Regions from separate parts of the Streptomyces sp. LS-MS-L19 genome, predicted to be linked through region 1. Evidence: predicted binding sites of a transcription regulator. Region 1 holds the regulator's gene; the other holds the start of a gene.
What was found. The regulator HspR, encoded in region 1, represses chaperone genes until heat shock. The targets are predictions, from matches to a motif close to TTGAGNNNNNNNNNCTCAA.

Region 1 (15,838 bases):
TCCGGCGTAGTAGGTCGCGATCACCCGGTTGTCGCCCGGACGGGTCGGGTAGGACGGGAAGTCGACCCGCTGGGTGACGTACTCGGGCAGGCCCGAGGCGGGTGCCCGGTTGGTGAAGGTCATGGTCGCCGTCACCGAGCGGCCGGTGTCCGTGCAGGCCCCGGGTGTCCAGACGAGGCTGCGGTCCAGGTAGTAGTCGAGTTTGGTGCCCGCCGCGTTGTTCACCACGAGCCCGGCGAAGGGACCGGGGGCGTCGGGGAGGACGCCGGAGAACGGCCGTGACTCCAGCAGCCGTTGCTCGCTCGCGTGCGCGCTCCACACCTGGAGCCGGCCCGCCCGCTGCACGTCGCGCACGGCACTGAGCAGCGCGGGGATCCGGCTGGTGTCGTCGACCGCGGTCATCAGCCGTCCGGCGGCGGCACGCGCGGCCTCCACGAAGTACGCCTTGCGCCGGGCGACGTCGTCGAACTTGGCGTAGGCGATCCGCTCGGTGACGTCGACGGCGTTGTCCGCGGTGAGTTCGGTGCCGTCGGGCAGCCGGGCCGGGCCGGTGGCGCGGAGCAGCAGGCCGAGCGCACCGGGATCGATGGCGAAGGCGCCGTCCAGGCGCTGGCCGCTCTGGTCGTGCCAGAAGCCGGTCCAGATCCGGGCCGCGTACGGAAAGTGCGGGCTCATGTTGGAGTTGGCCCACACGCTCGCGGGCTGGTTGTTGCCGTACCCGGCGGCGAACTCGGCCCCCAGGTCCACGGCCGCCCGGCCGCTCATCTCCGTGTTGTTGCCGAAGTGCTCGAACGTCAGCCGCCCCCGTTCCGCCCGCAGCACCGCGAAGGCGCCCGGCAGACCGCCCGTGCCGCGGGCCTCGGCGGTGTTCTGGAACGCGAGGAAGTAGCGCCGCGGACCGTGCACCCCGAGCATCGCCGGCACCACCCGTGCCGCGACGGCGGCGTCGCCGGTCTGCGGGGCGAGTCGGTCGAGCTGATCCGTCAGTCGGGCGCGGGCGCGGTCGACGGGCGGCAGCCAGGTGGAGCCGGGCAGACGGTGGGCTGCTTCCCGCACCTCGGCCGCGACCCGCGCGGCGCGCGTGAACGCCGTCGCCTGCCCTTCCAGTTCGGTCAGGACGTGCGGGATGCCGCCCGTGTGCGCGCTCGCCGTGAGCTGGGGGACCGCTCGGGTCAGCGGCGGCAGGACGTCGGCGGTCAGCCGGTCGGAGAGCCGGGCGATGCCGCGCACGGTCTCCAGGGGGCCGCCGACGAAGGGCAGATGGGCCGCGGTGTACCAGGCGGGCCCGGTGGTGAGCTCGTGGGCCCGCGCCGCGTGCGCGGCCGCGGACCGCGCCAACCGCTCCTGGTCGGCCTCCGCGGGAGGCCCCGCGGAAGAGCCCTCGGAGGAGCCCGCCGACGCACCCGCAGTCGTGGCCGGGACCGTGGCCGCCGAGACCGCGTCCTTGAGCACGTTCAGATCCCCCTGTGCGGCCAGGAGCTCAGCCCGCGCCATCACCCCCGTCACCCCGATCCAGGCGGCCGCCGCCGCTGGAACAGCGGCGGCGGCGAGCAGCACGTTGCGGACCAGGGTCCTGCGGACGTGCCGCCGTGCCCCTCGGCCGTCCGGGGCGGGCCCGGGACGGCCGAGAAGGCGCAGACGTACGCGGGGAGGCACCGTCATGAGTTGCCGCGACGGCGGGCCACCAGCAGGGCACCGCCACCCAGGGCGACGAGGCCGGCTGCCACGCCTCCCAGGGCCAGCTCCATCGTGTTGTCCTCACCGGTGTGGGCGAGGTGCGGCTTGTCGGGGCGCCCGTTGTGGTGCCCGTCGTCCGAGCCACCCGGGTGGTGCCCGCCCTCGGAGCCGTTGCCGTCTCCGTGGCCGTTGCCGTGCCCTCCGTTGCCGTGCCCGTTGCCCTGGCCGTTGTCGCAGTCACCTTCCTGCTCGTCGCCGTAGTCGTCCCCGTAGCCGTGCGGCTTCGGGGGGTACGCCGTGTGCGTCGGGCACGGTGTGGGCGGGTACGGGTTGTCCACGGCGTACGCGGTCCCCGTGGCGGCCAGCGGTGCTGCGAAGAGCGCAGCAGCCGTGGCGGCCGAGGCCACGACGGACCGCCAGTGCGGCGATGTCGTCTTCATTTCCACTCTCCTCGACATAGGTAGGCCCGGCGGCGGCGTCGGCAGCGCCAAGGACCCGGATATGTCATAAGTAGGAAAATCGAAGAACAAATAACGGTATGTCGCCCAGAGTCACCTGATGGGGTAGCGCGAATGACACATCGAGGCCCCCTGCCGCTCCGGGCAGGGGGCCTCGATGTGCAGGCGCTGTGGCTGTTACTTCGCCGGCTCCGGCTCCGGCTCGCTCTCCGCCGTCTCCTCGCCCGCCGGGTCCACCGGGGTCTTGACGGACTCCAGCAGCAGCTGGGCCACGTCGACGACCTGGATGGACTCCTTGGCCTTGCGGTCGTTCTTCTTGCCGTTGACCGAGTCGGTCAGCATGACCAGGCAGAAGGGGCAGGCCGTCGAGATGATGTCGGGGTTCACCGACAGAGCCTCGTCCACGCGCTCGTTGTTGATGCGCTTGCCGATCCGCTCCTCCATCCACATCCGCGCGCCACCCGCGCCACAGCAGAAGCCGCGCTCCTTGTGGCGGTGCATCTCCTCGTTCCGGAGACCGGGGACGTTGGCGATGATCTCGCGCGGGGGCGTGTAGATCTTGTTGTGGCGGCCCAGGTAGCACGGGTCGTGGTAGGTGATGATGCCCTCGACCGGGGTGACCGGGACCAGCTTGCCCTCGTCGACGAGGTGCTGGAGCAGCTGCGTGTGGTGGATGACCTCGTAGTCGCCGCCGAGCTGCGGGTACTCGTTGCCGATGGTGTTGAGGCAGTGCGGGCAGGTCGCGACGATCTTCTTGGCGGACTTGGGCTTGGCGGACTCGGCGACCACGTTGCCGTCGTCGTCGAGCTCCTCGCCGAACGCCATGTTCAGCGCCATGACGTTCTCCATGCCGAGCTCCTGGAACAGGGGCTCGTTGCCGAGACGCCGGGCGGAGTCACCGGTGCACTTCTCGTCGCCGCCCATGATCGCGAACTTGACGCCCGCGATGTGCAGCAGCTCGGCGAAGGCCTTCGTGGTCTTCTTGGCCCGGTCCTCCAGGGCGCCCGCGCAGCCGACCCAGTACAGGTACTCGACCTCGGTGAGGTCCTCGATGTCCTGGCCGACGACCGGGACCTCGAACTCGACCTCCTTGAGCCACTCCAGGCGCTGCTTCTTCGCCAGGCCCCAGGGGTTGCCCTTCTTCTCCAGGTTCTTGAGCATGGTGCCCGCCTCGGACGGGAACGCGCTCTCGATCATCACCTGGTAGCGCCGCATGTCGACGATGTGGTCGACGTGCTCGATGTCCACCGGGCACTGCTCGACACAGGCGCCGCAGGTGGTGCAGGACCACAGGACGTCCGGGTCGATGACGCCGTTCTCCTCGACGGTCCCGATCAGCGGGCGCTCGGCCTCGGCGAGAGCGGCAGCGGGCACCCCGGCCAGCTGCTCCTCCGACGCCTTCTCCTCGCCCTCCATGGTCTTGCCGCCACCCGCGAGCAGGTACGGCGCCTTGGCGTGCGCGTGGTCCCGCAGCGACATGATCAGCAGCTTGGGGGAGAGCGGCTTTCCGGTGTTCCAGGCCGGGCACTGCGACTGGCAGCGGCCGCACTCGGTGCAGGTGGAGAAGTCCAGCAGGCCCTTCCAGGAGAACTGCTCGACCTGGGAGACGCCGAAGACGTCGTCGTCACCGGGGTCGGTGAAGTCGATCGGCTTGCCGCCCGAGGTCATCGGCTGGAGGCCGCCGAGGGCCGTACCGCCGGTCGCCTCGCGCTTGAACCAGATGTTCGGGAACGCCAGGAAGCGGTGCCAGGCCACACCCATGTTGGTGTTGAGCGAGACCACGATCATCCACACGAAGGACGTGCCGATCTTGATCATCGCGACCAGGTAGACCAGGTTCTGCAGCGCGGTCACACTCAGGCCCTTGAAGGCCAGGACCAGCGGGTACGACGCGAAGTACGACGCCTCGTAGGAGTCCACGTGGTGCAGCGCGCCCTCGAGGCCGCGCAGCACGTAGATGGCGAGGCCGATGGTGAGGATGACGTACTCGACGAAGTACGCCTGACCCGCCTTGGAGCCCGCGAAGCGGGACTTGCGGCCGGGGCGCGAGGGCAGGCTCAGCAGCCGGATGACGATCAGGGCGATGATGCCGAGCGTCGTCATCACGCCGATGAACTCGATGTACAGCTCGAACGGCAGGAACTCGCCGATGACCGGCAGTACCCAGTCGGCCTTGAAGAGCTGTCCGAAGGCCTGCGCGAGGGTCGGCGGCAGGGTCAGGAAGCCGACCGCCACGAACCAGTGGGCGAAGCCGACGATGCCCCACCGGTTCATCCGGGTGTGGCCGAGGAACTCCTTCACCAGCGTCACGCTGCGGGCGTAGGGGTTGTCGGTCCTGCTGCCGGCGGGCACGGGCTGGCCCAGCTTGAAGTACCGGACGAACTGGCCGATGGCGCGTGCGAGCAGCGCCACGCCGACCACGGTCAGTACCAGCGACACGATGATCGCGGCGAGTTGCATTTCGGGGCTCCTCGGGCCTGCGAGGTTCTGACGAGCGAGATTACTAAGCGGTAACTTATGCAGTCCGTCTGAGAGTACCCATATTCTCCGCCGCACTGTAGCCGGGCGCGGGGTGATCTGAATCGCTCAGGGTTACCTTAAAACCCGATCGTGTTATTCGTGTCGAATTGGTACATACGGCGCTAATTTGGCCTTGTGCTCTATGGGATCCTCGCCGCCAGCTCCGCCCTGCTCCTCGCCGCCGTGCTCGCCGCCCTGCTGCGGACGCCCGCCCTGCGCCTCGGCATCGTCGACCGGCGGTGGCGGCGCCCCATGCCGCTGTCCGGCGGGGTGGCGGTGGTGGCCGGCACCTGCCTGGTCGCCGCCGTGGGCGACCGGCAGGGCGCCACGCCGCTGGGCCCCGAGGCCGGGCGGCTGCTCGTCGCCGGGGCCGCCGTCGCCCTCCTCGGGCTCGTCGCCGACGTACTGCGCGTCAAGGCGCGGTTCCTCGTCGGCGGTACGGCCGCGGCGGCGGCCTGTGTGGTGCCGTACGAGGACACCGGAGTGCTCGCCGGGATCCTCGCCGTCGGCTGGATCGTCTTCGTCGCCCTCGGGTTCAAGGCGCTGGACCACGTCGACGGGCTCGCCGGGACCGTCGGGGTCCTCACCGCCTTCGGGGCGGCGGCCTGCGCGGCGGCCGAGGTGATGGACGGGCTCGCCGTACTGCTGAGCGTGCTGGCCGCCGCGCTGACCGGGTTCCTGATGCACAACTGGCATCCCGCGCGCGTGGGGCTCGGTGCCAGCGGGGCGCTCTTCACCGGCTTTCTGCTGGCCTCGGCGGCCGTGACGACCCGCGCGGGACAGGAACTCGGCGCCGGGGCCGGGGTGTTGTTCGCGCTGACGGCCCTGGTCGCCGCCGACGTGGTCCTCGTCGTCCTGGCCAGGCGGCTGTCGGGGCGGTCGCTGCTGCGCCCGGCGCCCGACCATCTCGCCCACCGGCTGCGCCGGCTCGGGCTCACCCCGCAGGGCGCGTGCGTGGTCCTCGGTGTCGTGTCCTTCGGCGGGGTACTCGTCGGGGTCCTCGTGCACCTCGGGTGGATCGCCGCGAGCGGGGCGCTCTGGGTGGCCGGCTGTGCCCTGGTGCTCGTCCTCGGACTGCTGCGGATCAAGCCCAGAGTGAAGCCCGCCGCGAGGTCCGGCGTGGTCCCGCGTCCGGCATCACCGCAGGTCACGACCCAGTTGCGTGTAAGGAACGGATAAGAGTTGAGCCCCTATGACTCAGGTCTGTTGACCCATCGGCTGACGTCATGCACACTTGAGTCCGTTCCACTCAAGTCAGCTGGAGGAAATCACCATGGCACGTGCGGTCGGCATCGACCTGGGCACGACTAACTCCGTCGTCAGCGTTCTTGAAGGCGGCGAGCCCACCGTCATCACCAACGCCGAGGGTGCCCGGACCACGCCGTCCGTCGTCGCCTTCGCGAAGAACGGCGAAGTGCTCGTCGGCGAGGTGGCCAAGCGCCAGGCGGTCACCAACGTGGACCGGACCATCCGGTCTGTGAAGCGCCACATGGGCACCGACTGGAAGATGGAGCTGGACGGGAAGCCCTTCAACCCGCAGCAGATCTCCGCGTTCATCCTCCAGAAGCTGAAGCGGGACGCCGAGTCCTACCTGGGCGAGAAGGTGACCGACGCGGTCATCACCGTCCCGGCGTACTTCAACGACTCCGAGCGCCAGGCGACGAAGGAGGCCGGCGAGATCGCGGGCCTGAACGTCCTGCGCATCGTCAACGAGCCCACCGCGGCCGCGCTCGCGTACGGCCTCGACAAGGACGACCAGACGATCCTCGTCTTCGACCTCGGTGGCGGCACCTTCGACGTGTCCCTCCTGGAGATCGGTGACGGCGTCGTCGAGGTGAAGGCCACCAACGGTGACAACCACCTCGGTGGTGACGACTGGGACCAGCGGGTCGTCGACTACCTGGTGCAGCAGTTCAAGTCCGGTCACGGCGTGGACCTCGCCAAGGACAAGATGGCCCTCCAGCGCCTCCGCGAGGCCGCCGAGAAGGCCAAGATCGAGCTGTCCTCCTCCACCGAGACCTCGATCAACCTGCCCTACATCACGGCCTCCGCCGAGGGCCCGCTGCACCTGGACGAGAAGCTCACCCGCGCCCAGTTCCAGCAGCTGACCGCGGACCTCCTGGAGCGCTGCAAGACCCCGTTCTTCAACGTCATGAAGGACGCCGGCGTCTCCATCAACGAGATCGACCACGTCGTCCTCGTCGGTGGCTCCACCCGTATGCCCGCCGTCGCCGAGCTCGTCAAGGAGCTGACCGGCGGCAAGGACGCCAACAAGGGCGTCAACCCGGACGAGGTCGTCGCCATCGGCGCGTCCCTCCAGGCCGGTGTCCTCAAGGGTGAGGTCAAGGACGTCCTGCTCCTCGACGTGACCCCGCTGTCCCTCGGCATCGAGACCAAGGGCGGCATCATGACCAAGCTCATCGAGCGCAACACCACGATCCCGACCAAGCGGTCCGAGATCTTCACCACGGCCGAGGACAACCAGCCGTCCGTGCAGATCCAGGTCTACCAGGGCGAGCGCGAGATCGCGGCGTACAACAAGAAGCTCGGGATGTTCGAGCTGACCGGTCTGCCGCCGGCCCCCCGTGGCGTGCCGCAGATCGAGGTGTCCTTCGACATCGACGCCAACGGCATCATGCACGTGACCGCCAAGGACCTGGGCACGGGCAAGGAGCAGAAGATGACCGTCACCGGCGGCTCCTCGCTGCCGAAGGACGAGGTCGACCGGATGCGCCAGGAGGCCGAGCAGTACGCGGACGAGGACCACCGCCGCCGCGAGGCCGCCGAGACCCGCAACCAGGGCGAGCAGCTCGTCTACCAGACGGAGAAGTTCCTCAAGGACAACGAGGACAAGGTCCCCGGCGAGGTCAAGACCGAGGTCGAGGCCGCCGTCGAGGAGCTGAAGGCCGCGCTCAAGGGCGAGGACACCGCCGAGATCCGCACCGCGACCGAGAAGGTCGCCGCGGTCTCCCAGAAGGTCGGCCAGGCCATGTACGCCGACGCCCAGGCCGCCCAGGCCGCCGGCGGCGACGCCGGTGCCGAGGCGCCCAAGGCGGACGACGACGTCGTGGACGCCGAGATCGTGGACGACGAGCGCAAGGACGGTGCCGCGTGACGGAGGAGACCCCGGGCTTCGACGAGAAGCCCGACGTCCCCTCCGGCGCCACCGACGACGCCGAGCCGAAGGCCGCCGCCTCCTCCTCGGAGGCGGGGGCGGCCCCGGCCGGGGACGCAAGTGCCCAGATCGCCGGCCTGACGGCCCAGCTGGACCAGTCGCGCAAGGCGCTCGACGAGCGCACCGCGGACCTCCAGCGGCTCCAGGCCGAGTTCCAGAACTACCGCCGCCGCGTGGAGCGGGACCGGATCACGGTCAAGGAGATCGCCATCGCGAACCTCCTGACCGAACTCCTGCCCGTGCTCGACGACATCGGCCGCGCGCGGGAACACGGTGAGCTGCTCGGCGGGTTCAAGTCCGTCGCGGAGTCGCTGGAGACCGTCGCGGCGAAGATGGGTCTGCAGCAGTTCGGCAAGGAGGGCGAGCCCTTCGACCCGACGATCCACGAGGCCCTGATGCACAGTTACGCGCCCGACGTCACCGAGACGACGTGCGTGGCGATTCTCCAGCCGGGGTATCGCATCGGCGAGCGCACCATCCGCCCCGCGCGGGTGGCGGTCGCCGAGCCGCAGCCCGGCGCGCAGACGGTCAAGGACGAGTCCGAGACCGGCGAGGAGAAGGACAACAGCTCTGAAGAGGGCTGAAGCCGTAGTGGGTGACCGGAAGGAGGGGCGTCGGGGATGAGCACCAAGGACTTCATCGAGAAGGACTACTACAAGGTCCTCGGCGTCCCCAAGGACGCCACCGAGGCCGAGATCAAGAAGGCGTACCGCAAGCTCGCCCGCGAGTTCCACCCGGACGCCAACAAGGGCAACGCCAAGGCCGAGGAGCGCTTCAAGGAGATCTCCGAGGCGAACGACATCCTCGGTGACCCCAAGAAGCGCAAGGAGTACGACGAGGCCCGCACCCTGTTCGGCAACGGCGGTTTCCGTCCGGGGCCGGGCGGCGCGGGCGGCTCCTTCAACTTCGACCTGGGCGACCTCTTCGGAGGCGGCGCCCAGGGCGGGGGCCAGGGAGCCGGCGGCTTCGGCGGCGGACTCGGAGACGTCTTCGGGGGCCTGTTCAACAGGGGCAGCTCGGGAACTACGCGCGTCCAGCCGCGGCGCGGGCAGGACATCGACACCGAGGTCACCCTCAGCTTCACCGAGGCGATCGAGGGAGCGACGGTCCCGCTCAGGATGTCCTCGCAGGCCCCCTGCAAGGCCTGTTCGGGCACCGGTGACGCCAACGGCAACCCGCGCGTGTGCCCGACCTGCGTCGGCACCGGCCAGGTGGCGCGGGGCTCCGGCGGAGGGTTCTCCCTCACCGACCCCTGCCCCGACTGCAAGGGCCGCGGCCTGATGGCGGAGAACCCCTGCGAGGTCTGCAAGGGCTCCGGGCGGGCCAAGTCCTCCCGGACCATGCAGGTCCGCATCCCGGCCGGGGTCTCCGACAACCAGCGGATCCGGCTGCGCGGCAAGGGCGCGCCGGGCGAGCGCGGCGGACCCGCGGGCGACCTGTACGTCACCGTGCACGTCGCCGCGCACCCCGTCTTCGGCCGCAAGGGCGACAACCTCACGGTGACGGTCCCGGTGACCTTCGCGGAGGCGGCGCTCGGCGGTGAGGTCAGGGTGCCGACGCTGGGCGGTCCCGCGGTGACGCTGAAACTGCCGCCGGGCACCCCCAACGGCCGCACCATGCGGGCCCGTGGAAAGGGCGCGGTCCGCAAGGACGGCACCCGGGGCGATCTGCTGGTCACCGTCGAGGTGAGTGTCCCGACCGAGCTGTCGGGGAAGGCTCGTGACGCGCTGGAGGCGTATCGCGAGGCGACCGTGGGTGAGGACCCACGGGCGGAGCTGTTCCAGGCCGCGAAGGGAGCATGATTCGAGTGGACGGTCGTCGACGCAACCCGTATGAACTGACCGAGGAGACCCCGGTCTACGTCATCTCGGTGGCGGCCCAACTCTCCGGCCTGCACCCGCAGACACTGCGCCAGTACGACCGCCTCGGCCTGGTCTCCCCGGACCGCACGGCCGGGCGGGGCCGGCGCTACTCGGCCCGCGACATCGAACTGCTGCGCACCGTCCAGCAGTTGTCGCAGGACGAGGGCATCAACCTCGCCGGCATCAAGCGCATCATCGAACTGGAGAACCAGGTCGCGGCGCTCCAGTCGAGGGTGGCCGAACTCCAGGCCGCCGTCGAGGGCGCGGCCGCGGCGATGCAGCAGCGCGAGGCGGCGGTGCACGCGTCGTACCGCCGCGACCTGGTGCCGTACCAGGAGGTCCAGCAGACCAGCGCGCTGGTGGTGTGGCGGCCGAAGAAGGCCAGGGACTAGGCACGCACGCACGAGAAGGGGCCCGGAGATCTCTCCGGGCCCCTTTCCCGTGCGCTCAGAGCCAGCTTTCCCAGATGCCGTACGCCTGCTGCCGCACCGCCTGCTCGGTGCCCGAGGCGTCGGTGAACACCACGCGGTAGTAGTACAGCCCCAACAGGTCCTCGTGCACGGTGTAGTCCACGTACAGCGTGGGCGTGCCGACCTTGGCGGTGTGCAGGGTGACATAGGCGGCCCGGTCCGGGTCCCAGCGCTCCACGCGGTAGTCGGTCAGCCGGGCGCAGTCGCCGAGGCCGTCCGTCTCGTCGCAGCCGACGTCCACGGTCGGGTACTGGTCCTCACGGACCGTGGTCCCGGTCCAGCCCGGCGGACGGGTGTCGGGCAGGGTGACGGAGAGCTCGGCGGGGTGGAACGCGGCGGGCCCCGCGTACGCGTCGATGAGGGGGGAGCCGTCGGTGGCGGCCACCTTGTAGGTGTGGGTGCTGCCGTCGGGCAGGATCGGGCAGAGGATCTCGGTCTTGGACAAGGAGCTGCCCGTCCAGCAGTTCTCCTTCCACTGCGTCTCGCCGGTCTCCGGGTCGGTGACGCCCTCCCAGACCCGGTAGCCCTGGACGTCGTCGTCGGCGGGCGGAGTCCAGGTCAGGCGCACACCGAGCGGGATCTGCTCGGCGGCCAGGTTCTGCACCGGGGCCGGGCGCACGGTGTCCGGCGTGGTCGCGGTGGCGGCGGGGCCGGGCTGCGACTCATGGCCGTACGGGTCGATTGTCACGACCGTGTAGTCGTACGTCGTCTCGGAGGCGCCGGAGACGTCCCAGCAGACGCCGTTGATCTGCCGGGGACCGGCGTAGTCGGGGGCGTCGCCGGTGTTCCAGGTCCAGTACGTCTTCGGGTCCGTCAGGGGCAGGTCCTGCGAGCTGTCGGGCTTGCACGCGGCCACCACGCTGCGCTCGCCGGTCACCTTGTCGGTGCGGGCGAGCCGGTAGGTGAGCAGGGGCCTGTCCTCGCCGAAGGTCCACGGGTCGGCGCTGCTCCACTCGATCATCACCCCCTCGTCGAAACGGCGGGCGGTGGTGCTGAACGGCGCGATCGCCTCGGGCCGGTCGGCCAGGGTCAGTGTGGCCTCCACCGGGGCGGCCGCGTTGCCCTTCGCGTCCACCGAGCGCACCGCGTACCGGTAGCTGTCGGCGACCGCGACCAGCTGACGCGGCACCACGTCGGTCCCCGTGGTGGTGGTCGGGGTGTCGCCGGTGGCGCCGGGCAGCGCGTCGAGCCAGCCGCCGGTCGCCGGGTCGTACTGGAGGACCTGGTACGAGGCCGCCCCGTCGACGGCCGACCAGACCACGTGCGGAACGCCCGACCGGTACTCGACGCGCGCGTCGGCGGCGGTGGCGGGCGGAGTCAGGTCGGACGTGGTGAAGGTGGTGGCCGCCGAGTACGCGGACCAGTTCCCGACGGCGTCCCGGGCCCGGCCGCGATAGGTGACCTTGCTGCCGTCGGCGGCGTAACCGGTGTCGCAGATCGCTCCCTTGGTCCCGGTGTACACGGTGGTCCAGGTGTGGGTGACGGGGTCGAGCCGCTGCATCTCGTACAGGGCGATGTCCGCCGCGTTCTCGGCGGTCGTGACGAGCTCCGGTGCCGCGTAGGGCTGGCCCACCGGGCACGAGTCCATCTCCAGGAACGGCGCCGCGGGCGGAGTCGTGTCCACGGTGGTGACGGGCTGGTCGGCGGTGCCGCCCGAGGTGTTGCCGGCCTTGTCGTAGGCGCGCACCTCGTAGTAGTAGGTGGCGCCGGTGGGCGGCGTGCTGTCGGTGTACGACGTGCCGGTCGTCGTCGCGACGGGCTTGCTGCCGAACGACGTTCCCTTGAGCCGCCGGTACAGCTTGTACCCGGCGAGGTCCATCTCCTTGTTCTTCGCCCAGGCGACCTTGGTCTTGCGGGTGGTCTTGTCGTACGACACCGAAGTGCCGGTCGGCGTGAGGGGCTTGACCTTGTCGATGTCGGCGGTGGTGCGGGGGGTGTAGGTGACCTTGACCTTGGCGGTGCCGGTCCAGTTGGCGTAGTCGACGCGCAGGGTGTGCTTGCCGGACGGGACGGTGACGTTGGCGGTCTTCTTGACCGTGGTGGAGACGTTCTTCCAGAGGTCGATCCTGCGGACGCCGTCGACGTAGACGCGGATGCCGTCCAGGCCGGTGGCGCTGAGCGCGAAGGGGCCGCCGGAGCCGAAGTCGCGGGTCACGCTCCAGCGCACGCCGAAGTTGTCCTTCGGGAGGCCGGAGGCGGGTGCGCCGCTCCAGTTCTGGTCGATCGCGCCGTCGCAGTCGGTCTTCTTCGGGGTGCCGGAGAAGGACGTGTTCGCGAAGAACTGGCGCTTGAACACCGGGGAGGCGCAGGTCGTGGCGGCCGAGGCCGGAGACGCGGTCACGGTGAACAGGGTGCCGGCGGTGGCGAGGACCACCGCGCCGGCGGTCGTGCGGCTGGCTGACTTCATTCGATCCTCTGGTCGGATACGGAACAGCAGTTGTGAGGCTGTCGTGATCACGACTCGCGAGGTGTGAAGTTGGTTGTACGGGTGTTCGCGCGAAGTCTTCACAGCATCGGCGGAGAGTGGCGTTGCGCACTCGTTAAGTGATTCCGCTTGACTCCGCGGGTCGCCGCCGCGTTGGCTTTTCAGTCACATGGGCCGCAATGCCGCGCCCGCGTCCGGAAAGCATCAGAAGTGAGCAGCCCCATGCGTCGTATCGCCATAGCCGTGGCAGCGTCCACGATGTCCCTCTCGCTGGCCGCCTGCGGGGCGCTCGGCGCCGCGAGCGGGAGCGAGGCGAGCCCGACCAAGGGCGACGACATCACCGTGGGTGTGCTGATGCCGGAGAAGACGAACACCCGCTACGAGGAGTTCGACTACCCGATCATCCAGAAGAAGGTCGCGCAGCTCACGGACAAGAAGGGCAAGACGGTCTACGCCAACGGCGAGGCCAACGCGAAGAAGCAGGCCGCGCAGATGCAGGAGATGATCGACCAGAAGGTCGACGTCATCCTGCTGGACGCGGTCGACTCGCACGCCATCGCGGGCATGGTGGAGAAGGCCAAGGACGCCGGTATCCCGGTCATCGCCTACGACCGGCTCGCCGAGGGTCCGATCGACGGGTACGTCTCCTTCGACAACGAACTCGTCGGCGAGGTCCAGGGCCGCTCCCTCGTCGAGGCGCTCGGCTCCGACATCGACACCTCCGACAAGATCGTCATGATCAACGGCTCGCCCTCCGACCCGAACGCCGGACAGTTCAAGGCGGGCGCGATGTCCGAGCTCAACGGCAAGGTGACGATCGCCGAGCAGTACGACGTCGACGGCTGGAAGCCGGAGGTCGCGCAGAAGGACATGACGCAGGCGATCAGCGCGATCGGCAAGGGCAACATCAAGGCCGTGTACTCCGCCAACGACGCCATGGCCGGCGCCGCCATCCAGGCGATGGAGGACGCGGGCATGACGAAGATCCCGCCGATCACCGGCCAGGACGCGGAGCTGGCCGCGGTGCAGCGGATCGTCTCCGGCGAGCAGTACATGAGCGTCTACAAGCCGTACCCGGACGAGGCCGAGGCCGCCGCCGAGATGGCCGTGACCAAGATCCAGGGCAAGGACATCCAGTTCGACGCCCTCGCCACGGACAGCGTCGACAGCCCCACCAACAAGGACATCCCGGCCCAGCTCGTCCAGGTCGTCGCGCTGACGAAGGACAACATCAAGAGCACGGTCGTCAAGGACGGCATCTACACCGTCAAGGACATCTGCACCTCGGAGTACAAGAGCGCCTGCGCGGCGGCGGGACTGTCCTAGCCGAAGCGCGGGGAGGGGCCGGAGGATCTCTCCTCCGGCCCCTCCCGGCCGTTCAGGCCACCCTCGTGAACTCCACCGTGACCTCCGGCGGCCCGCCCGGCACACCGCGGTAGATCCCCTTGTGCGGGGTCACGTCGTCGTAGTCGCGGCCCCGGGCCACCACCACGTGGGACTCGTCGGCGCGCACCCCGTTGGTGGGGTCGTAGCCGCACCAGTCGCCCGCCCAGTACTCGATCCAGGCATGGCTCTGCCCGGCGACGGGCCGGTGCAGTTCGGCCTCGCGTTCCGGGTGGAGGTAGCCGGAGACGTAGCGGGCCGGCAGGCCGACGGCCCGCAGCATCGCGACGGTCAGGTGGGTGATGTCCTGGCAGACGCCCGCGCCCTGCTCCCAGGCCTCCGCGGGGGAGGTGTTCACGCTGGTCGCGCCGGGCAGGTACGACACCCGGCCGGCGACCAGCGCCGACACCGCGAGCGCCGTCTCGTGCGGGTCCAGGCCCGCCGCGGCCTTGCGGGCCTTCTTGGCCAGCTTCGCCGGAACCGTCGTACGGCCCGTGGGGCTCGCGAACTCCAACAGGCGGGAGCGCGCGACGCGTTCGGCCACCTCGGCCCAGCTGGGCGCGGCCGGCAGCGGCTCCGGCGGGGTGGTCTCGACCAGGCTGGAGGCCGTGATGGTGAGCCGGCCGTGCGGGTCCATCAGGTCGAAGCCGGTGACCTGGGTGCCCCAGTAGTCCCAGTACGTCCAGGTCGGCGTGGTCGGGTTGACGGTGACCCGGGCGTCCAGGGTGGTCTGGGCCGGCAGGGTCAGCGGGGTCATCCGGACCTCGTTGTGGGACGAGGCGGCGGGCTGGGCGTACGCCACCTCGGTGACGTGCTCGATCCGGAGGCGGCGGGTCATCGTCCGGCTCCTTCCTGGGCCCACTCGACGGGCCCCTGGTACGGGAAGAACCGCTCCGCCACCGCTTCCGCGGAGGCCATGCACGCGGTCTGCAAGTCGCGGAGCAGCAGGGGGAGTTGCTCCTCCAGGGCGTGCAGGTCGAGGTATTCGAGGCGGGTCCGCATCCGGCCGATCGGGCGGCGCGCGGGGTCCTGGCGGGGGCGCCCGAGCGCGGTCAGGCACTCCTCCGCCGTCGTCAGGGCGTGCAGCGCGGAGCGCGGGAAGTCCCGGTCCAGGAGCAGGAACTCGGCCACCCGCGGGGTGTCGCCGAAGCCGCCGTACAGGCGCGCGTACGCCTCGTCGGCGCCGGACGCGCTCAGCAGGGTCGGCCAGTCGGGCGCGTGGGCCGCGTCGAGCACCCGGACCGACAGCAGCCGTACGGTCATGTCCACCCGCTCCAGACTCCGGCCGAGCACCACGAAGCGCCAGCTGTCGTCGCGGCTCATGGTGGAGTCGGCGAGCCCGAAGAAGAGGGCCGCACGCCGCCGTACGAGTTCCAGATAGGCGTAGGGGCCGGTACGGCGGGCCGCGAGCCGCTGGTCGGCGAGCGCGTGCCAGGTGGAGTTGAGGCACTCCCACATCTCCGAGGAGACGGCCTCCCGGGCGCTGCGGGCGTTCAGCCGGGCGGCGCCGAGCGCGCCCTCGATGGACGCCGTCGAACGGGCGTCGAAGGCCAGCTGGTCCAGCACCTGCTGCATGTCGACGGGTCTGCCGCCGGCGTCCATGCCGAGGATCGCGTACAACGACCGGCAGGCCGCGTCCTCGTCGCGCCAGGGGTCCTCCAGCATCCGGTGGAGGTAGGCGTCGAGGATCCGTCCGGTGGCGTCCGCCCGCTCGACATAGCGGCCGGTCCAGATGAGGGCCTCGGCTATCCGGGAGAGGATCACGTCGTTCACTGCTGCGCCCCTTCCTGTACGACGGTGCGGTGGCCGGCGGGACCGTGCTGACGTGGGGCGATGTCGAGGAGGGCGGTGCCGTTCGCGGGCGTGGG
Region 2 (15,838 bases), 1.3 Mb from region 1:
GGCGATGGCGTCGAGGTCGCCGCGCAGCGCCGGGGAGAGGTCCGTGTCGGTGCGCAGTTCCTCGACCTGGCGGTCGACGCGGGCGCTGGACTGTTCGCCGGGTGCCTTGGACTTGGGGCGGCCGGCCGCGATGTAGGGGGTGACCTCGTCGCGTTCGTCGGCGAGCGCGTGGGCGAGGTCGAGGGCGTCCTGGGTCTGCTCGGCGAGCGTCACCAGGTCCTGGGAGTCGTGGAGGTCCGAGGACGCGGTGACGAGGGAGGGGGCACCGGCTCCGGCGATCGCGGCGGCCACGACGGCGACGGCGAGGATCAGCCGGGTGCGGACGTGGGTGGGGCGGCCCTTGCCGACGGGGGTCTCGGGGGCGCCGGACGTGGGCTCCGTGCCGTGGCCGGAGGCCGTCTGCTTGCCTGTGCGACGAGGCCGCGTCTTCTGCACCGCTGCTCGCATTCCTGAACTCGTGATACCCATGGGCCCGGAGTGACGCTCCGTCAACTGGTGTGCACACCGGGGTACGATTCCCGACCCTCCCAGCGCCGGTGGGCGGTGGGCGAGCATCACCTGAGCCGCCACCCGAAGGAGTGAACCCCGTTGGGGAGTTGGCGGGCAAGTTCCTGGGGCACGCGCGCGTGTCGGGTGCGGTGGGCCGGTTGGACGCCGGGGAGAACCGGTGGCAATATTCGCCACCACGCCGGCCCGGAGTGCGCCATTCCCCCCTAAACAGGGCGTCTGACCTGCGCGACTGCGTCAATTCCGCGACCGTTGGCGGGCTTTGACGAAGCTTGTGAAGGGGTCGTGCAGACTGGCCGAATGCGTACGGAACTTGTCTCGGAACCCGGTGATGTCCAGCGGCCCAACGAGGACTTCGCGAGTGTCGCCCTGCCCGCGTCCGGGCGGGGCGGAGTACTGGTCGCGCTCGACGGGGTCACGCCACCGCGGAGTGGCACGGGGTGTCTGCATTCGGTTCCCTGGTTCACGGCGCGGCTCGGCGGGGCGCTGACCGAACTGGCCGTTTCGCTCATGGATGTTCCGCTGGTCGAGGTGCTGTCCGGGGCCATCACGCGCACAGCTCGGTCACACGGTGAAGGTTGTGACCTTTCTCACCCGCGTACGCCCCAGGCGACGGTGGTGATGGCGCGGTGGTCGCCGGCGGCCGTGGAGTACCTGGTGCTGTCCGACTCGGCGTTGCTGGTGGAGTCGCCCGAGGGGGTGGTGACGCCGGTGCTGGACGACCGCTTGGCGCGTCTGCCGCGCGCCGCGCTGGCCACGGACGCGCTGATCGACGCCAACCTCCGCAACAAGGAGGGCGGCTTCTTCACGGCGGCCGCGGATCCTTCGGTGGCGGCACGCGCGGTGACGGGTTCCCTGGACCGCGCGCAGGTCCGCACCCTGACCGCGCTCACGGACGGCGCGGCGCGCTGGGTGGAACGCTTCGAGCAGGGCGACTGGACCGACTGCTTCACGTTCGTCCGCAAGCGGGGGGCCCAGGCGCTGGTGGACAGGGTCCGAGAACTGGAGCGCGCCGACGCGGAGGCGCGGACGTATCTGGGACGCAGCAAGACCCACGACGACGCGACGGTGGTGTACGCGGAGCTGTGAGGGGTGACCCGACCGGGTGCGGTCGGCCGGCGCCTGGCGCCTCGGCCGGCCGAGGCGGGCCACCCGACCGGCCCGTCCGTTCAGGTGACGGCCGGTGGGCCTACTTCTCCATGTTCCGGTTCAGCTGGTGCAGGAGGCGGGCCAGTTCTGTGACCTCTTCTGGGTTCCAGTGGGCCAGGCGGCCTGCGTAGCGGGCTCGGCGGGCGTCGCGGACGCGTTGGACTCGGGTGCGGCCCTCCTCGGTGAGGTCGACCAGCCAGGCACGGCCGTCGGCGGGGTCCGGTTCGCGGGCGACCAGGCCCAGCTCCTCCAGGGCCCGCAGCTGACGGGACATCGTGGCCTTGCCGACCCCGATGTAGCCGGCCAGCTCGGTGGCCCGCTGGCGGCCGCATTCATCCAGACGGACCAGCAGCCCGTACGCCGCCGACTCCAGGTCGGGGTGGACCTCGCGGGCCATCTCCCCCTGGTTGGCCCGGGCGCGCCGCAGCAGGACGGTCAACTCGCGTTCGAGCGCGAGGAACCCCGGCTGGTCCACACCGCTCGGCGGGGCGTCGGTCCCGCCCCGGCCCGCGCCGCCGTTTCCGTCTTCGTGCACGTCAGCCCCTGCCTCGGATTTCCCGGTCCTGAAAGTTTCCGCCAAATTGCGCCCTCGCCGCAGCTCCGTAAGTATTTCGCAGGGCTAGACCTACGGCAGCAGCCGGTCCCTCTTCCCAGCCGCTCGCAGACGTGCGTAGCTTCTTGACCAGGCGATGTCTGGCATGCCCACGCCATACACCCCCGGCCGGGTGTTCCCCCACCGAGCATCACCGAGCCCTTCGGAGGCCCGCCATGCCCGTGCACAGACCCGGATCCCCCCGCCCACGGCGCCTGTTCCTCGCCGGCGCCCTCATAGCCGTATGCGCCCTGGTGCCCATAGCCCCGGCGTCGGCCGCGCAGTCGCCCGACGCCGCCGACAGCGCCGGCGCCCAGGCCACGGCCGACGCCCCCACCACCCCACCGCGCGGCACCGCCCGCATGGGCATGGGCGTCGTCGCCCACGACGGCCAGGCCGGTCTGCCCACCGGCACCCGCGCCGCCCAGACCGAGGGCGTCGACGTGGCCAGCTACCAGGGCAACGTCTCCTGGACGACCCTGTGGAACAGCGGAGTCCGCTGGTCCTACAACAAGGCGAGCGAGGGGACGTACTACACGAACCCCTACTTCTCCCAGCAGTACACCGGCTCCTACGGGGTCGGCATGATCCGCGGGGCCTACCACTTCGCGACGCCGGACACCACGAGCGGCGCAACGCAGGCCAACTATTTCGTCGACCACGGCGGCGGCTGGTCCGCCGACGGCAGGACCCTGCCCGGCACCCTCGACATCGAGTGGAACCCGTACGGCGACTCCTGCTACGGCAAGACCGCCAGCGGGATGGTCAGCTGGATCCGTGACTTCCTGAACCAGTACAAGGCCCGCACCGGCCGCAACGCCGTCATCTACACGTCCACCAGCTGGTGGTCCCAGTGCACCGGCAACTACGCCGGGTTCTCCGCCAACCCGCTGTGGATCGCCCGCTACGCCTCGACCGCGGGCACCCTGCCGGCCGGGTGGAGCACGTACACGATGTGGCAGTACACGTCCTCCGGACCGACGGTCGGCGACCACGACAAGTTCAACGGGGCCCTGGACCGCGTGCAGGCCCTCGCCAAGGGCTGACCCCAAGGCCGCTCGCGGACACGGCGAAGGCCCGGGCCTCCCTCACGAGAACCCGGGCCTTCACCTCATCCGATCGCGTCCGTCACGCCGCGACCGGAACCTCCGGCGCCGCCCCGTTCGTCGCCGGGGACAGCGCCAGCTCCAGGACCTGGCGGACGTCGGTGACGGCGTGGACGTCGAGCTTGTCCAGCATCTCCGCCGGGACGTCGTCCAGGTCGGCCTCGTTGCGCTTCGGGATGATGACGGTCGTCACCCCGGCGCGGTGCGCGGCGAGCAGCTTCTGCTTCACACCGCCGATCGGCAGGACCCGGCCGGTCAGCGAGACCTCACCCGTCATGGCCACGTCCGTGCGGACCAGGCGGCCGGAGAGCAGCGACGCCAGCGCCGTCGTCATCGTGACGCCCGCGCTCGGGCCGTCCTTCGGGACCGCGCCCGCCGGGAAGTGGATGTGCACGCCCCGGTCCTTGAGGTCGGCGACCGGCAGTTCCAGCTCGGCGCCGTGCGACCTGAGGAAGCTCAGCGCGATCTGCGCGCTCTCCTTCATCACGTCACCCAGTTGGCCGGTCAGGGTCAGACCCGCCGCACCCGTCTCCGGGTCGGCCAGCGACGCCTCCACGTAGAGGACGTCCCCGCCTGCTCCGGTGACCGCGAGTCCGGTCGCCACGCCCGGGACGGCCGTACGGCGCTCGGCCGGGTCCTGCGCCGACTCGGGCACGTGGTGCGGGCGCCCGATCAGGGCCCGCAGGTCGTCCGCGCCGATGGTGAACGGCAGCTCCCGCTCGCCCAGTTCGTGCTGTGCCGCGACCTTGCGGAGCAGCCGGGCGATCGAGCGCTCCAGGGTGCGCACGCCCGCCTCGCGGGTGTACTCGCCGGCGAGCTTGCGCAGCGCGCTCTCCTCCAGGGTCACCTCGTCCTTGTCGATGCCCGCCCGCTCCAGCTGGCGCGGGAGCAGGTGGTCACGCGCGATGACGACCTTCTCGTCCTCGGTGTAGCCGTCGAGGCGGACCAGCTCCATACGGTCGAGCAGGGCCTCGGGGATGGCCTCCAGGACGTTCGCCGTGGCGAGGAACACCACGTCGGACAGGTCGAGTTCGACCTCCAGGTAGTGGTCGCGGAAGGTGTGGTTCTGCGCCGGGTCCAGGACCTCCAGCAGGGCCGCCGCGGGGTCGCCGCGGAAGTCGGAGCCCACCTTGTCGATCTCGTCGAGCAGGACGACCGGGTTCATCGAACCGGCCTCCTTGATGGCCCGCACGATCCGGCCGGGCAGCGCGCCGACGTACGTACGGCGGTGTCCGCGGATCTCGGCCTCGTCCCGGACGCCACCGAGGGCGACCCGGACGAACTTGCGGCCCATGGCGTGCGCGACGGACTCGCCGAGGCTGGTCTTGCCGACGCCGGGCGGGCCGACGAGCGCCAGCACGGCACCGCCGCGCCGCCCGCCGATGACACCGAGGCCCCGGTCGCTGCGGCGCTTGCGCACCGCCAGGTACTCGGTGATCCGCTCCTTCACGTCCTCGAGGCCCGCGTGCTCGGCGTCGAGGACCGCCTTGGCGCCCTGGATGTCGTACTCGTCCTCGGTCCGCTCGTTCCACGGCAGTTCGAGGACGGTGTCCAGCCAGGTGCGGATCCAGGAGCCCTCCGGGGACTGGTCGGAGGACCGCTCCAGCTTGTCGACCTCCTTGAGGGCGGCCTCCCGCACCTTCTCGGGCAGGTCGGCGGCCTCCACGCGGGCGCGGTAGTCGTCGGACTCCTCGCCGTCCTTCTCGCCGTTGAGCTCGCGCAGCTCCTTGCGTACGGCTTCCAGCTGACGGCGGAGCAGGAACTCGCGCTGCTGCTTGTCGACGCCCTCCTGGACGTCCTTCGCGATGGTCTCGGCGACGTCCTGCTCGGCGAGGTGGTCGCGCAGCTGCTGGGTGGCGAGCTTGAGGCGGGCGACCGGGTCGGCGGTCTCCAGCAGCTCGACCTTCTGCTCGGTGGTCAGGAAGGGTGAGTAACCGGAGTTGTCGGCGAGGGCGGACACGTCGTCGATGGCCTGCACGCGGTCCACGATCTGCCAGGCGCCGCGCTTGCGCAGCCAGGCGGTGGCGAGGGCCTTGTACTCCTTGACCAGTTCGGTGACGTGACCGGGCAGCGGGTCGGGGACGGTCTGGTCGACCGTGGTCCCCTCGACCCACAGGGCGGCGCCCGGGCCGGTGGTCCCCGCACCGATCTGCACCCGGCCCCGGCCGCGGATGAGGGCACCCGGGTCGCCGTCGGCCAGTCGGCCGACCTGCTCGACGGTGCCCAGCACACCGGTGCTCGCGTAGGTCCCGTCGATCCGTGGCACCAGCAGGACCTTGGGCTTGCCTGGTTCCGAGCGGGCGGCGGCCTGGGCGGCCTCCACCGCGGCGCGGACGTCGGCGTCGTTCAGGTCCAGCGGCACCACCATTCCGGGCAGCACGACCTCGTCGTCGAGCGGCAGCACAGGCAGAGTGAGCGGTGTGGACGTCGAAGCCATGATCTCCCCTTCGGCAGTCAAGTTGAGCTATGCCGACTCAATGCCCGGGGACTTTCGAATGTTCCCCACTCGCTTCCCTGTTCGCTGTGGGCGATCACCGCTGTCGCGGGGGAACCCCCGACACCTATCGTGAAGCCGGTAATAAGCGAGAAGGCAAAGCGACTATTACAGGGGGCCCGGTGGACGGAGTCGTACAGGCCTGGGTGGACGGCTGGGTCGTGTCCCGCGGGGCCGCCCCGCCGCAGCGTGAGCCGTGGGGGTTCACCGTGGACGTGGGACAGATCGCGCAGGTCTCGCGGCATGTCTTCGACGCCCTGGGCGACGGTGTGGACGAGCAGGCCGTGCGCAAGGTCGCGGACGGGGTGACGGGCGCCGGGGTGTGGCTGAAGGTGTTCCAGGGGCCGGAGACCGTCGGGAACTGGCTGGGTGAGGGCTGGTGGGTGGATCCCGAGCCGGGGTTCCTGATGACGGTCCCGCTGACCGCTTCGGCGCACCGGACCGTGGCCCCGCACGGATACCGGCTGCGCACCTGGACCGTCGGCGGTGTGACCCGCGTGCTCGTCGCCGCGCCCGACGGCTCCCTCGCGGCCCGCGGCCAGGTCGCCCCGACCGGCGCCACCGCCGTCTTCGACCAGATCGAGACCGTGGCCGCCCATCAGCGCCGCGGGCTGGGCAGCCTCGTCATGCGCACCCTCCAGACCACGGCGTCCGCCACGGGGGCGGAGACCGGCGTACTGGCGGGCACCCCGGCGGGCCGGGGGCTGTACGAGTCTCTGGGCTGGCATGTGGAGGCTCCGCTCACCAGTGCGAAGTTCGTGGGACCGGACGCCGGGTGACCGTCCGTCACCGCCCGCGGGACCCGGCGGCGGCCCGGCCTCTGTCATGCTGCGCCGGTGATCGACCCGACACCCCGGAGGGACCGCTTGGTGGGCAACACCCGGCCGCGCCGCTCTCTTCCCGGCCGTGCGGGACGCCGACCGGGCACAGCCAGTACGGCCAGTACAGCCAGGACAACCACGACAACCGAAAGGCCCGTCGAGCGTGACCACGGTGGACATACGCCCCCTCCTCTCCGCCTACGACGACCAGATGCGCGGCGCTCCCCCGACCCCGCCCGCCGGCGTGACCTACGAGCAGGACGGACCGCTGCTGCGGATCGTCGGCCAGTTCCGCGGTTTCGTGAGCGGTCCGCGCGACCTCGGCGTCGAGGGTGACGCGCTCGACGACCTCATCGCCCGCCAGCGCGACTTCTTCGCGGCGCGCGGCGAGGCGCTGGAGTGGAAGACCCGGGCCCACGACACCCCGGCCGACCTCACCGAGCGGCTGCGCGCGGCCGGTTTCGTGCCCGAGGGGCGGGAGACGGTGCTGATCGGCCGGGCTGCCGAGATGGCCGCAGGGGAACCCACGCTGCCGGACGGTGTGACCGTGCGCCGGGTCACGGCCGACGCGGACATGCGCCGGATCGCCGCGATGGAGTCGCGGGTGTGGGGCCAGAACTGGAGTTGGCTCGCCGACGACCTGATCGGCCGGGTCGCCGCCGCGCCGGACGAGATCGCGGTGTACGTCGCCGAGGCGGACGGCGAGGTGGTGTGCGCGGCCTGGCTGGTGTTCCGCGCGGGCACGGAGTTCGCCGGCCTGTGGGGCGGCTCCACGCTCGCCGAGTGGCGGGGGCGGGGCATCTACCGCGCCCTGGTCGCCCTGCGCGCGGTTCTCGCCGTCTCCCGCGGGGTCACGTATCTCCACGTGGACGCGTCGGACGACAGCGCGCCCATCCTGCGCCGCCTCGGCTTCCACGCGGTGACCACGACGACGCCGTACATCTGGATACCGACGGACCGCTGACCGCGGCGGACAGCGAACACCCGCACACGGCAAGCCCGTTGACGGCTCCGGCCCGGCGTGCGGACGACGGGGACGTGCGCACGCTCTTGGCCCCGGCGAGGAACCCGCTGGACCGCGCCGGGACGCAGGGGGGACAGCGGCGTCGGCGCACACGGCGAATGCCCGCGCAAGGCAAGCCCGTTGGCGGCCCCGGCCTGGCCGTGCCGAGGGGGACGTGCGCACGCTCCTGGCCCCGGCGAGGAGCCTGCCTGAACGCGCCAGGACGCAGGGGGACAGCGGCGTCGGCGAAGGGGGCGGTCGCGCGGCGAACCCGGCGGGTCATGTCGGCGTCGCGGAGCCGGAGCGTCCGTCGCCAGCGTCCCAAACAGCCGGCTCAAGCCGCCGAACAGCCCTCGCCGTCGGGAAATACCAGCCGTGCCCGGTGCCACCGCCGTACCAGCGGCCAGGTCGAGACGCCGATCAGGAGGGCGATCGGGTGGCCCCAGTCCGTCAACGGGTCGGTGAAGGCGAGCAGGTCGGTCAGCAGTGGCCAGGCGAACAGGGCGAGCAGCGGCCACCGCAGCCACGGCCTGAGCAGCCCGGTGAGCGCGCCGAGGCTCGCGGCGACGCCGAAGCTGACGCCGTAGTCGAGGCGGTGCAGCGAGGAGGCGGGGAGGTGCCCGGCCAGGACCGCGACGCCGATGGGGACCTCCGTCGCGAGGGTCGCGCCGACATGGCCGAGCAGGAAGACGGCGGCCGCGCGGACCCCGCCGATCCTTCGCTCCAGCGCCGTGAGGACGAACAACAGGGCGATGGCGTACGGCGACAGGATGCCGCCCGCGATCCACAGCGCGCTGGTGAGCAGCACCTGCACCGGCGTACGGACCAGGTGCGCGACGTCGGTACTGGAGCCCTGGTGCAGGGTGTGCACGAGGGTGGGGTCCAGCTGCGCCGAGACGAGCGAGACCACGGCCAGGACGGCGCCGTAGCCGAAAGTGAACGGGGTCTCGGTGGGCGTGGGAAAGACCCGCCCCATGCGCCGCAGGGCGTGAACCCGGCGGACGGGTACGGGCGTTGCCGCCTCCCGCGGCCTGCCGGTGACCGCCGGTGCCCCGCTCCGCTGCCGGGGCATCCCGTCGAGCAGCCCGGCGACATCCGGGAAGCAGGCGTCCGGAGCGGGCCCGACCGAGGGGGGCGGCCCGGTCGGGTCGGGAGGAGCCGTCGGCGCGGTCCGGTCCAAGGTGAGCTGCTCCTTCCGTTTCACCCCAGCCTTCGCGCCCGACCCACCCGCTGTCTGTGACCCGCGCCACCTCGGCGCTGATTCACAGTGACTTCTCAAGAAGTCCCGCCCCGCACGCCGTTCCTGCCAGGATGGGCCGATGCCCACCTCGTACGACATCCCCGAAGTCCTGGACCGTCGCGAGGGCCCCTACGGGGAGGTCGTCCTGCGGCGCCACGGCGAGTTGCTCCAGATCATCGCCAACGGCTGCTTCCTGATGGACACCTCCGACGGCCGCTCGGAGCGGCTGCTCGTCGACGCGGCGCTCGGCGCGCTCGACGACCGACCGGACCCGCACGTCCTCATCGGCGGCCTCGGCGTCGGCTTCTCGCTCGCACACGCCGCCGCGAATCCGCGCTGGGGCCGGATCACGGTCGTGGAGCGGGAGCCGGCCGTCATCGACTGGCACCGCTCGGGGCCGCTCTCGACGCTCTCGGCGGCGGCGCTGGCCGATCCGCGGACGAACATTCTGGAAACGGATCTAGTCGGATTCGTCAATGAGACATGCGCCACTTTTGACGCGCTGTGCCTCGACATCGACAACGGCCCCGACTGGACGGTCACGGACGGCAACCACGGCCTGTACGGCCCTACCGGACTCACAAGCTGCGCAAGGGTGTTGAAGCCGGGCGGGGTACTGGCCGTGTGGTCCGCGCAGCCCTCAGCGGAATTTGAGGGATCCCTAGCAAATGCCGGGTTCCAACAGGTACGTACCGAGGAGATCCCCGTTGCCCGGGGCGTACCCGACGTCGTACATCTCGCCGTCCGACCTGGATAGCAAAGGGGTGATGACTCCCCGTACTCTGCTTCCCTACGCCGATCATTCAAGCGTCAATCGCAGTCATGCGCAGACAAGGAATCACCCCACATGGTTCCGGAAAGCACTCCCCAGGGGCGGGCGATGGAGCAGACACACACCTCCCAGAACGGCACGACGGCTACTCCGGGCGCACAGCGCCGGGTCCTGGTCGTCGAGGACGATCCGACGATCGTCGACGCCATCGCGACCCGCCTGCGCGCCGAGGGATTCCTCGTGCAAACGGCGGTCGACGGTCCGTCGGCGGTCGACACGGCCGAGGCCTGGCAGCCCGATCTGCTGATCCTCGACATCATGCTGCCCGGCTTCGACGGTCTGGAGGTCTGCCGCCGCGTGCAGGCCGCCCGGCCGGTGCCGGTGATGATGCTCACCGCGCGGGACGACGAGACCGACATGCTGGTCGGGCTCGGCGTCGGCGCCGACGACTACATGACCAAGCCCTTCTCGATGCGTGAGCTGGCCGCGCGCGTGCACGTCCTGCTGCGGCGGGTCGAGCGGGCCGCGCTGGCCGCCGCCACGCCCAGAAGCGGCATCCTGCGGCTCGGCGAGCTGGAGATCGACCACGCGCAGCGCCGGGTCCGGGTGCGCAGCGAGGACGTCCACCTCACCCCCACCGAGTTCGACCTGCTGGTGTGCCTGGCGAACACCCCGCGCGCGGTGCTCTCGCGTGAGCAGCTGCTCGCCGAGGTGTGGGACTGGGCGGACGCCTCCGGCACCCGCACGGTCGACAGCCACATCAAGGCCCTGCGCCGGAAGATCGGCGCCGAGCGGATCCGCACGGTGCACGGCGTGGGCTACGCCCTGGAGACGCCGACGCCATGAGCGAGGGTCCGGCCGGCCGGAGAAGCCCCAGGGAGCCCTGGGGCGGCATCAGCCCGTTCTCGATCAAGACGAAGCTGGGCGCGCTGGTCGTCATCGCGGTCCTCATCACCACCGGGCTGATGATGATCGCGATGCGCACGGCGACCGAGCTGCGCTTCATCACGGTCTTCTCGATGATCGCCACACTGCTCATTACGCAGTTCGTGGCGCATTCGCTCACCGCCCCGCTGGACGACATGAACGCGGTCGCCCGGTCCATCTCGCACGGCGACTACACCCGCCGGGTCCGCGAGAACCGCCGGGACGAACTGGGCGACCTGGCCCAGACCATCAACCGCATGGCGGACGACCTGGAGGCCCAGGAACGCCAGCGCAAGGAACTTGTGGCAAATGTCTCCCACGAGCTGCGCACCCCCATCGCGGGCCTGCGCGCGGTGCTGGAGAACATCGTCGACGGGGTCACCCAGGCCGACCCCGAGACCATGCGCACCGCCCTGAAGCAGACCGAGCGGCTCGGCCGGCTGGTGGAGACGCTGCTGGACCTGTCCCGCCTGGACAACGGCGTCGTACCGCTGAAGAAGCGCCGTTTCGAGGTGTGGCCGTATCTCTCGGGCGTGCTGAAGGAGGCCAACATGGTCGCCACCGCGCGCGCGGGCATCGCCTCCGGATCCGGCAGCCACACCCGCAACGACGTCCATCTGCACCTCGACGTGTCGCCGCCGGAGCTGACCGCGCACGCCGACCCGGAGCGCATCCACCAGGTCGTCGCCAACCTGATCGACAACGCCGTCAAGCACAGCCCGCCGCACGGCCGGGTGACCGTCAAGGCGCGGCGCGGGGCCCTGCCGGAATCCCTTGAGCTGGAGGTCCTCGACGAGGGCCCCGGTATTCCGCGCTCCGAGTGGCACCGGGTCTTCGAGCGGTTCAACCGCGGTCAGGTCCTACGGCCGCACGGCCCGGGCAGCGACGGCGGCACCGGGCTCGGGCTCGCGATCGCCCGCTGGGCGGTGGATCTGCACGGCGGCCGGATCGGTGTGGCCGAATCCCAGCGGGGCTGCCGGATTCTTGTCACCCTTCCGGGACTTCCCTCTGTGCCAAGTTGACGTAAAGTTCAAAGCGGAGCCACAAGATCCATCTCTGTCCGCGCTGACGGACACGTGTGATCAGGCAGAGGGCCGCGCCGCTGTCGCGCAGAGCCCCGCTGGGCGCTTCCCTCAGGCGGATTCATCTGGCAGAACCACGCTTGTTTCCCGCCATTTTCACCCCCGAAACCCGGTCTTTGATGTGACTTACACGACGATGGACCGGCCCGGCCTGACCTTCACCGTCTCGGGGGCGTAGCCTTTATTTCCGCTGTCCATCACCTTGTGAAGCGGAAGAGGGCGGTTGCCGCCGTGTCGCCACAGTCCCCCAGTAACTCGAGCATCTCCACCGACGCAGACCAAGCGGGCAAGAACCCCGCTGCCGCGTTCGGCCCGAACGAGTGGCTCGTCGACGAGATCTATCAGCAGTACCTCCAGGACCCGAATTCGGTAGACCGAGCCTGGTGGGACTTCTTCGCCGACTACAAGCCAGGGGCGCCCGCCGCCTCGGCTCCGGCGGGTACTGCGGCCGCGGGGGCCGCAGAGACCACCAGCACGGCGTCGGCGCCCGCCCCGGCGGCTCCCGCCCAGGCCCCGGCGCCTGCCGCCGCCCCGGCCGCGGCTGCTCCCGCGGCTCCGGCCGCCAAGCCCGCGGCCGCCGCTCCGGCTCAGGCCGCCGCTCCGGCCGCCGCTCCCGCGAAGGCCGCGCCCGCCCCGGCCGCCAAGCCCGCCGCCGCGAAGCCCGCGGCCAAGGCCGAGCCCGCCGCCGCGGACGGTCCCGAGCTGATCACCCTGCGCGGTCCCGCCGCCGCGGTCGCGAAGAACATGAACGCCTCCCTGGAGCTGCCCACGGCCACGTCCGTGCGCGCGGTCCCGGTGAAGCTGCTCTTCGACAACCGCATCGTCATCAACAACCACCTCAAGCGCGCCCGGGGCGGGAAGATCTCCTTCACGCACCTGATCGGCTACGCGATGGTGCAGGCCATCAAGGCCATGCCGTCGATGAACTGGCACTACGCGGAGAAGGACGGGAAGCCCACCCTCGTCAAGCCGCCGCACGTCAACTTCGGCCTCGCCATCGACCTGGTGAAGCCCAACGGCGACCGCCAGCTCGTCGTCGCCGGCATCAAGAAGGCCGAGACGCTGAACTTCTTCGAGTTCTGGCAGGCCTACGAGGACATCGTCCGCCGCGCCCGCGACGGCAAGCTGACGATGGACGACTTCTCCGGTGTCACGGTCTCCCTGACCAACCCCGGCGGCCTCGGCACCGTCCACTCGGTCCCGCGTCTGATGCCCGGCCAGTCGGTCATCATGGGCGTCGGTTCCATGGACTACCCGGCGGAGTTCCAGGGCACCTCCCAGGACACCCTGAACAAGCTCGGCATCTCGAAGGTCATGACGCTCACGTCGACCTACGACCACCGGGTCATCCAGGGCGCCGCGTCCGGCGAGTTCCTGCGGATCGTCGCGAACCTCCTGCTCGGCGAGAACGGCTTCTTCGACGAGATCTTCGAGGCGCTGCGCATCCCCTACGAGCCGGTCCGCTGGCTCAAGGACATCGACGCCAGCCACGACGACGACGTCACCAAGGCCGCCCGGGTCTTCGAGCTGATCCACTCCTACCGGGTCCGCGGTCACGTCATGGCCGACACCGACCCGCTGGAGTACCGCCAGCGCAAGCACCCCGACCTGGACATCACCGAGCACGGCCTCACCCTGTGGGACCTGGAGCGCGAGTTCGCCGTCGGCGGCTTCTCCGGCAAGTCCCTGATGAAGCTGCGCGACATCCTCGGCGTGCTGCGCGACTCGTACTGCCGCACCACCGGCATCGAGTTCATGCACATCCAGGACCCCAAGCAGCGCAAGTGGATCCAGGACCGCATCGAGCGCCCGCACACCAAGCCGGAGCGCGAGGAGCAGCTGCGCATCCTGCGCCGGCTGAACGCGGCGGAGGCCTTCGAGACCTTCCTGCAGACCAAGTACGTCGGCCAGAAGCGCTTCTCCCTGGAGGGCGGCGAGTCCGTCATCCCGCTGCTCGACGCGGTCCTCGACTCGGCCGCCGAGTCCCGTCTGGACGAGGTCGTCATCGGCATGGCCCACCGCGGCCGCCTGAACGTCCTCGCCAACATCGTGGGCAAGTCGTACGCGCAGATCTTCCGCGAGTTCGAGGGCAACCTCGACCCGAAGTCGATGCACGGCTCCGGCGACGTGAAGTACCACCTGGGCGCCCAGGGCACCTTCACCGGCCTGGACGGCGAGCAGATCAAGGTCTCGCTGGCCGCGAACCCCTCCCACCTGGAGACGGTCGACCCGGTCATCGAGGGCATCGTCCGCGCCAAGCAGGACATCATCAACAAGGGCGGCACGGACTTCACCGTCCTGCCGGTCGCCCTGCACGGTGACGCGGCCTTCGCGGGCCAGGGCGTGGTGGCCGAGACCCTGAACATGTCGCAGCTGCGCGGCTACCGCACCGGCGGCACGGTCCACATCGTCATCAACAACCAGGTCGGCTTCACGGCCGCCCCGGAGTCCTCCCGCTCGTCGATGTACGCGACGGACGTGGCGAGGATGATCGAGGCCCCGATCTTCCACGTGAACGGCGACGACCCGGAGGCCGTGGTCCGCGTGGCGCGGCTCGCCTTCGAGTTCCGCCAGGCGTTCAACAAGGACGTGGTGATCGACCTCATCTGCTACCGCCGCCGCGGTCACAACGAGTCGGACAACCCGGCCTTCACCCAGCCGCTGATGTACGACCTGATCGACAAGAAGCGCTCGGTGCGCAAGCTCTACACCGAGTCCCTCATCGGTCGCGGCGACATCACCCTGGAAGAGGCCGAGCAGGCGCTCCAGGACTACCAGGGGCAGCTGGAGAAGGTCTTCACCGAGGTCCGCGAGGCCGTCACGGCCCAGCCGGCCGCCGGTCCCGTCTCCGACCCGCAGGCCGAGTTCCCGGTCGCAGTGAACACCGCGATCTCCACCGAGACCGTGAAGCGGATCGCCGAGTCCCAGGTCAACATCCCCGACACCTTCCACGTCCACCCGCGTCTGCTGCCGCAGCTGCAGCGCCGCGCGGCGATGGTCGAGGACGGCACGATCGACTGGGGCATGGGCGAGACCCTGGCCGTCGGCTCGCTGCTCCTGGAGGGCACCCCGGTCCGCCTGTCGGGCCAGGACTCCCAGCGCGGCACGTTCGGCCAGCGTCACGCGGTCCTCATCGACCGTGAGACGGGCGAGGAGCACACCCCGCTCCAGTACCTCGCCGAGGAGCAGGCCCGCTACAACGTCTACAACTCCCTGCTCTCCGAGTACGCGGTCATGGGCTTCGAGTACGGCTACTCGCTGGCCCGCCCCGACGCGCTCGTGATGTGGGAGGCGCAGTTCGGCGACTTCGTCAACGGCGCGCAGACGGTCGTCGACGAGTACATCTCGGCGGCGGAGCAGAAGTGGGGCCAGACGTCGGGTGTGACGTTGTTGTTGCCGCACGGCTATGAGGGCCAGGGCCCGGACCACTCCTCGGCCCGTGTCGAGCGCTTCCTCCAGCTCTGCGCCCAGAACAACATGACGGTCGCGATGCCGACCCTGCCGTCGAACTACTTCCACCTCCTGCGGTGGCAGGTGCACAACCCGCACCACAAGCCGCTGGTGGTCTTCACCCCGAAGTCGATGCTGCGTCTGAAGGCCGCCGCGTCGAAGACGGAGGAGTTCACCTCGGGTCAGTTCCGCCCGGTCATCGGCGACGAGACGGTGGACGCGGCCGCGGTCCGCAAGGTCGTCTTCGTGGCGGGCAAGCTGTACTACGACCTCGAGGCCGAGCGTCAGAAGCGCGGCATCACGGACACGGCGATCATCCGCATCGAGCGCCTGTACCCGCTGCCGGGTGCCGAGCTCCAGGCGGAGATCGCGAAGTACCCGAACGCCGAGAAGTACCTGTGGGCCCAGGAGGAGCCGGCGAACCAGGGTGCGTGGCCGTTCATCGCGCTCAACCTGATCGACCACCTGGACCTGGCGGTCGGCGCGGACGTCCCGCACGGCGAGCGCCTGCGGCGCATCTCGCGCCCGCACAGCTCGTCGCCGGCGGTGGGCTCCGCGAAGCGCCACCAGGCCGAGCAGGAGCAGCTGGTGCGTGAGGTGTTCGAGGCGTAACCGCCGACCGCTCGCGCGGACAGCACGTCACCGGGCCGCACCCCTCTCCGGAGGGGTGCGGCCCGGCCGTTTCCGCCCACATA

Region 2: a site for HspR is predicted at 5,814-5,832, ahead of lon (endopeptidase La). Genes of this name have one in related genera too.

The regions. Positions count from the first base shown of each region.
Region 1 is NZ_JBYCLL010000001.1:5,367,134-5,382,971, forward strand. Features, by position in the region: gene AC2XR2_RS24040 (DUF4012 domain-containing protein) at 1-1,662, opposite strand, end outside; gene AC2XR2_RS24045 (LPXTG cell wall anchor domain-containing protein) at 1,659-2,117, opposite strand; gene AC2XR2_RS24050 ((Fe-S)-binding protein) at 2,313-4,595, opposite strand; gene AC2XR2_RS24055 (MraY family glycosyltransferase) at 4,791-5,834, shown strand; gene dnaK (molecular chaperone DnaK) at 5,929-7,770, shown strand; gene grpE (nucleotide exchange factor GrpE) at 7,767-8,414, shown strand; gene dnaJ (molecular chaperone DnaJ) at 8,451-9,632, shown strand; gene AC2XR2_RS24075 (heat shock protein transcriptional repressor HspR) at 9,638-10,084, shown strand; gene AC2XR2_RS24080 (PA14 domain-containing protein) at 10,140-12,569, opposite strand; gene AC2XR2_RS24085 (sugar ABC transporter substrate-binding protein) at 12,810-13,913, shown strand; gene AC2XR2_RS24090 (transglutaminase family protein) at 13,966-14,808, opposite strand; gene AC2XR2_RS24095 (alpha-E domain-containing protein) at 14,805-15,743, opposite strand; gene AC2XR2_RS24100 (circularly permuted type 2 ATP-grasp protein) at 15,740-15,838, opposite strand, start outside.
Region 2 is NZ_JBYCLL010000001.1:6,676,192-6,692,029, reverse strand. Features, by position in the region: gene AC2XR2_RS30060 (sensor histidine kinase) at 1-435, opposite strand, end outside; gene AC2XR2_RS30055 (hypothetical protein) at 808-1,596, shown strand; gene AC2XR2_RS30050 (MarR family winged helix-turn-helix transcriptional regulator) at 1,697-2,191, opposite strand; gene AC2XR2_RS30045 (lysozyme) at 2,425-3,294, shown strand; gene lon (endopeptidase La) at 3,377-5,791, opposite strand; gene AC2XR2_RS30035 (GNAT family N-acetyltransferase) at 5,971-6,627, shown strand; gene AC2XR2_RS30030 (GNAT family N-acetyltransferase) at 6,881-7,633, shown strand; gene AC2XR2_RS30025 (rhomboid-like protein) at 8,007-8,852, opposite strand; gene AC2XR2_RS30020 (spermine/spermidine synthase domain-containing protein) at 8,992-9,669, shown strand; gene AC2XR2_RS30015 (response regulator transcription factor) at 9,793-10,530, shown strand; gene AC2XR2_RS30010 (HAMP domain-containing sensor histidine kinase) at 10,527-11,633, shown strand; gene AC2XR2_RS30005 (multifunctional oxoglutarate decarboxylase/oxoglutarate dehydrogenase thiamine pyrophosphate-binding subunit/dihydrolipoyllysine-residue succinyltransferase subunit) at 11,925-15,755, shown strand.